2 regions of the Clostridium sp. JNZ J1-5 genome follow, and region 1 is predicted to be linked to the other one. Evidence: a T-box and tRNA genes for the amino acid it is inferred to sense, from the RefSeq annotation. Region 1 holds a T-box; the other holds one or more tRNA genes.
The links. A T-box is a leader RNA that pairs with one kind of tRNA and senses whether it is charged. The one in region 1 lies ahead of tyrS (tyrosine--tRNA ligase), so its partner is inferred to be a tRNA-Tyr.

Region 1 (3,205 bases):
AGGTGGAAGAGGATACCTTATTATTGGTGTTGAAGATAAAACAAAAAAGGTAGTTGGAGTAGAAAAGGACTTCTTAACAGAAGAGCAAATACAACAAATCATAAGTTCTAGATGTGAACCACCTATACCTGTGAGTCTTGAATATATAAAATACGAAGACAAGGATTTAGCAGTTATAACTATCTTTCAAGGTAATCAAAAGCCTTATCAATCTAGAGAAAATGGGGCCTTTTACATAAGAAGAGGATCTACAACAGACACTATGAGAAAAGAAGAGTTAATAACAGCGTTTCAAGAAAATATGAATTTAAATATAGAACTTTCCCCTGTTGTAAAAAGCAATATAGAAAGCTTTGACATAAGTATAGTGGATAAGTATTTCAAGCAACATGGTATAGAAGCCAATAATGAAAATAGAATTACTCTTATGGAAAATACAAGAATAATACACTTAGATGAAGAATCAAAAGAGTACTACGGAACATTAGGGGGATTATTGGTATTTTCAAAGACAAATTATATATATGCTCCTAATAACATGATTAGAATTATTAATAATATAGATAAAAATTTTGATAAGGTAACTATAATACAAGGGGATTTGTTAAGTATGATAGAGGATAGTGAAAGAGTACTTTCACAAATTCTTCCTAAAAATTATCCTCTATTTGCTGTGTATGAAGGAATAAAAAATGCGGTTCTATATAGAGATTACACAATTATAAATAGAGAAATAGAGATAGTCATTGGATATAACAGCATAAGTGTTATAAGTCCAGGAGTTTTATTGAGGGATACTAGAGAAAATAATGGAACATCACATAACTATATTAAAAGAAATATGTGGATATATGAAAAACTAATAACTTTAGATGATAGTAAGATATTTACTCAATCTAGAAGAGGATTTTCTAGAATGAAAAAGGCTTTTAGAAGATATGGAGAAGTTCTATTTATAAATTCTTTAAAGGAAAATAGTTTTAAAGTAATATATCCAGGAGTTAATAGCCTTAAACAAAAGTTTTTTGAATAATGGTGTTGTAATATTGAAAGAATATTTAGAATATTATATAATTGTATAAATATATAAAATAAAAGGAGTGGTTAACATGCTACATGTTTTCTGTGATATGAAAGGCTCAGGTAAAACAAAAGCACTTATCCAATCTGCAAATGAAAAGATTAATTCTTCCAAAGGAAATATTGTTTATATTGATGATGACAATGGACCTATACTACACCTAGATAGAAAAATTAGATTTGTATCAACTGAACAATTTGGTTTAAAAGACTATAATGATTTTTATGGCTTTTTGTGCGGCATTTTATCACAAGACTATGATATTAGTACTATTTATGTCGATGGACTATTTAATATCATAGAGGGGAATATTGAGGATGCGGCACATTTATTTTATTCCATGGAAAAATTATCACGAGAATATAATGTTGAATTCTATTTAAATATAAATCATGAAAAGGATTCCATACCTGAATTCATTAAAAAATATGTTGCATAGTTAATAACCTATGATAGACTGCATACTATATAAAATAGTATGCAGTTTTTAAATTATATTTATAATATGAAAATTCCCCCTTGCATTTACCAATGAATGTTTATATAATAGTATGTAAATAATTAAATGAAAAAGGTAATGATAGAAAGAAGTAACCATAGAAATCATTAAGAGAGCTAGTGGCTGGTGTGAACTAGTTGAGGGTTATGGCCAAATACATTCTTGAACCTTAGACTGAAAAGCTAAAAGCTTAGTAGGTTGTTACGTATATTCCTACGTTATAAGGAAAATGAGAGAGTATGCATAGCATATTAACTTGGGTGGTACCACGGAGATAATTCGTCCCTTTATATTTTTATATAAAGGGATTTTTTATTTTAGATATAAAATTACAACTATTATTAGGAGGAAGAAAGATGGAAAATGTATTTGATGTCTTAAGGGAGCGTGGATATATAAAACAAACAACCCATGAAGACGAAATAAAAGAATTATTAGGAAAAGAGAAAATTACATTTTATATAGGTTTTGACCCAACAGCAGATAGTCTTCATGTAGGACATTTTATAGCCTTAATGTTCATGTCACATATGCAAAGAGCAGGACACAGACCAATTGCTCTAGTAGGTGGCGGAACCGTAATGGTTGGAGATCCAAGTGGAAAAACAGACATGAGAAAGATGCTTTCAAGAGAAAATATAGAAAAAAATGTCCAAAGAATAAAGAAGCAAATTACAAGATTTATAGATTTTGAAGACGACAAAGCTATATTAGTTAATAATGGTGATTGGCTTTTGGATCTTAACTATATAGAATTTATAAGAGAAATTGGAGTGCATTTCTCAGTTAATAAGATGCTTACAGCTGAATGCTTTAAGCAAAGATTAGAAAAAGGATTATCTTTTTTAGAATTTAACTATATGTTAATGCAAGCATATGACTTCTTAGAGCTTAATAGAAGATATGGCTGTGTTATGGAGCTTGGTGGAGATGACCAATGGTCTAACATGATTGCAGGTATGGACCTTATAAGAAGAAAAGAACAAAAGCCAGCTTACGCAATGACATGCACACTATTAACTAATAGTGAAGGCAAAAAAATGGGCAAAACAGAAAAGGGAGCATTATGGCTTGATCCTGAAAAGACATCTCCATATGAATTTTATCAATACTGGAGAAACGTAGATGATGCAGACGTTGAAAAGTGTTTAGCGTTACTTACTTTCTTACCTATGGATGAAGTAAGAAGACTTGGTTCTCTAAAAGATGCTGCTATAAATGAAGCAAAAAAAGTTTTAGCTTTTGAAGTAACTAAGCTTGTACATGGTGAAGAAGAAGCTGCTAAAGCACAAAGTGCAGCAGAAGCACTATTTGGAGGCGGAGCTGATATGAGTAATGTTCCAACAATTGAAATTTCAAGTGAGACTGTTGGTACATTATTATTAGATATATTATTAAGTGGAAAAGTTATTCCATCTAAAAAAGAAGGAAGAAGACTTATAGAACAAGGTGGATTATACTTAAATGATAATAAGGTAGAGGATCCTAATTTTGTTCTTAAAGAAGAGGAATTAAAGGATGGAAGTGCTATAGTTAAAAAAGGAAAAAAGACATACTACAAAATTGTTGTAGCTTAGACTAATGGCAGTAGCTGCAAAATTGTAGTTATAAAATTATAAAGAAAA
Region 2 (3,205 bases), 1.4 Mb from region 1:
TAAGCTAAACCTATTTCAAGTTTATCTGCAACTCCAGCTGCTACCAAGTTTTTAGCAACCCATCTTGCTGCGTAAGCTGCTGATCTGTCAACTTTTGTTGGATCTTTTCCTGAAAAAGCTCCGCCACCATGTCTTCCGTATCCACCATAAGTATCAACTATAATCTTTCTTCCTGTTAATCCTGTATCTCCATGTGGTCCACCGATAACAAATCTTCCTGTTGGATTTATGTAGTACTTTGTTTTGTCATCTAACCATTCATTAGGAATTATAAATCTTATTACATGTTCCATAAGATTTTTACGTATTTGCTCTTGTGTAACTTCTGGATCATGTTGAGTTGAAACAACTATAGCATCTATTCTTACAGGTTTATCATCCTCATATTCAACTGTAACTTGAGTTTTACCATCCGGTCTTAAGTATGGTAATATACCGTTCTTTCTAACCTCTGTTAATCTTCTTGAAAGCTTATGTGCCATACTTATAGGAAGAGGCATATATTCTGGTGTTTCATTAGAAGCAAATCCAAACATAAGTCCTTGATCTCCAGCTCCTATTGCCTCAACTTCGTCTTTTTCACCTTCTCTTGACTCTAGGGCTTCATCTACACCCATAGCTATATCTACTGATTGTTCATCAATTGCTGTCAATACAGCACATGTTTCAGCGTCAAATCCATATTTAGCTCTTGTATATCCTATATCTGTAACGACTTCTCTTACAAGCTTTGAAATATCAACATAACAGTTCGTGGATATTTCTCCCATAACCATAACCATTCCAGTTGTAACCGCCGTTTCACAAGCTACCCTTCCATTAGGATCTTTTTCTAAAATAGCATCCAAAATAGCATCTGAAATTTGGTCACACATTTTATCTGGATGTCCTTCTGTTACTGATTCTGAAGTAAACAATCTTCTCATTCTAAAATCTCCTTTCTAAAAAAAAATAAAACCCCTTCTTAATTGAAGAGGTTGATTGCGTGATTATCATGATTTCTTATCTTGCAGATTAAATCTGCAGGAATTAGCACCTTAGTACAACAGTACCGGTTGCTGGGTTTCACAGGGCCAGTCCCTCCACCTCTCTTGATAAGATTTTTTCTTATCTATTATTTAATTTTACTTAAGCAAAATAATATTATCACAGTATAATATCCATGTCAATAACATGAAGCTTAACTTATCATTAATTTTACAAATATTTATTTTATACAAATATTTAATTTGATTTATATAAATTTAAAAATAGGAGGTTTTAACTGAATTTAAAATCAACATTCATATAAAACAAAAATAAAAAAAGACATCAACATTGATGTCTTCTATGGTGGAGGAGGATGGATTCGAACCATCGAAACGAAACGTAACAGATTTACAGTCTGCCCCCTTTGGCCACTCGGGAACTCCTCCATATTAACTTTTAAAAAACTTAACAGCTACCAACTTCTCTAAAAATAAATGGTGGGCACAACAGGGCTCGAACCTGTGACCCCCTGCTTGTAAGGCAGATGCTCTCCCAGCTGAGCTATGCGCCCATTTATTTATATGGTGGAGGAGGATGGATTCGAACCATCGAAACGAAACGTAACAGATTTACAGTCTGCCCCCTTTGGCCACTCGGGAACTCCTCCGAAATTGGTGCTGGCACCAGGACTTGAACCCGGAACCTACTGATTACAAGTCAGTTGCTCTACCAGTTGAGCCATGCCAGCATGCTTATTTATTTTTTATTTTCAGCGTTTTACCGCGTCAACGAATATTAGTATACCTAGAACTAGCACTTATTTCAACTCTAACTTTTGTTATTTAAATGAAATTACAAGCATATTGCTCTTAATTTCACCACATTACTTCGAATTACTTATACATTTATATCAATTATTCATCTCCTTTTTCCTTTTAATTCTATTATATTTTCTTTTTTTATTAATTTTTATTTCATATAGTATATATGCTTTTCATATAAATTATCAAGGAGGTGTCGTTCTTGAATAAAGTCAGAGTCCACTATAAAGATAATCTATCTTATTACGAAATAGCATATTTTTTAAAAGATTACATGGATGAAAATTCTGTTATAGTATGTATTGGTACTGACAGATGTATAGGAGATTGTCTAGGGCCATTAGTAGGAACATTATTAAAAAATGAAAACTTCCCACTAAAAGTATATGGAACTATTTCTGAACCTATACACGCTTTAAATATAGATAAACAGCTTCAGCAGATAAAAAAACTTCATCCCTCTTCTAGTATAATAGGCGTTGATGCTTGTTTAGGAGAAATGAAAAACATAGGGGAAATACAAGCTCGCGATTATCCTATACATCCTGGAAAAGGTGTAGGTAAAATTTTACCTGAAGTTGGGGAAACCTCCATAATAGGTATTGTGGACTCTAGTGATAATAACGAGCTATTTACAAATAGGAATATACGCCTAGATTTAATTATGGAAATGGCCAAAGTCATTACTCACTCTCTAATCCATTCATATTACCTTTCACAATTACATGATAAAAATATGGATAACATAATATAAATATCATATGTTTTAAGCTATCCTTAACTTCTCATAATTCCAAAATAATTTTAAATAAAATATACGCTCCATAATTTTAAGATTATAGAGCGTATATTTTATAACTTATATAATAAGTATATATATTAGTCTATTAGGTTTATATCCTGCCCCTTATAAGATGCATCAATCTTATCTAGGTAGCTTAGTACATCTCCAGTGCCTAGAGCAACTGATGAAACTGAATCTTGAGCAACATGTACGGGAACTTTAGTTACTTCCTCTATTAACTTATCCAATCCATTTAATAAGGATCCGCCACCTGTCATTACAATTCCTCTATCAGCTATATCTGCTGCTAATTCAGGTGGAGTTTTTTCTAAAACTGAGTGAGTACAATCTGCAATAGCATTTACCGCCTCACTCAATGCTTCTCTCATCTCTTCTGAGGATACACTTATATTTTTAGGGAGTCCTGTTATTAGATCTCTTCCTCTTATTTCCATACTTATATTCTCTTCTCTTTTATATGCGGTTCCAATATTCATCTTTAATTCTTCTGCTGTTCTTTCTCCAATCATGAGTTTATGTTTTTTTCTTATGTACTTTATTATTGATTCATCGAAGCTATCCCCGGCAACTTTAATGGAACTTCTTACAACCATTCCACCAAGAGAGATTA

Region 2: it encodes a tRNA-Tyr, which carries the amino acid that the T-box ahead of tyrS (tyrosine--tRNA ligase) is inferred to sense. The anticodon was not compared.

What each region holds. Positions count from the first base shown of each region.
Region 1 covers NZ_CM132773.1:1,213,534-1,216,738, reverse strand. Annotated here, with positions in the region: gene ACWW38_RS05815 (AlbA family DNA-binding domain-containing protein) at 1-1,033, shown strand, start outside; gene ACWW38_RS05810 (hypothetical protein) at 1,110-1,520, shown strand; T-box leader at 1,650-1,870, shown strand; gene tyrS (tyrosine--tRNA ligase) at 1,937-3,157, shown strand.
Region 2 covers NZ_CM132773.1:2,614,208-2,617,412, reverse strand. Annotated here, with positions in the region: gene metK (methionine adenosyltransferase) at 1-926, opposite strand, end outside; SAM riboswitch class I at 1,000-1,101, opposite strand; tRNA gene ACWW38_RS12635 (tRNA-Tyr) at 1,331-1,415, opposite strand; tRNA gene ACWW38_RS12630 (tRNA-Val) at 1,465-1,540, opposite strand; tRNA gene ACWW38_RS12625 (tRNA-Tyr) at 1,552-1,636, opposite strand; tRNA gene ACWW38_RS12620 (tRNA-Thr) at 1,642-1,717, opposite strand; gene yyaC (spore protease YyaC) at 1,993-2,544, shown strand; gene mreB (rod shape-determining protein MreB) at 2,670-3,205, opposite strand, start outside.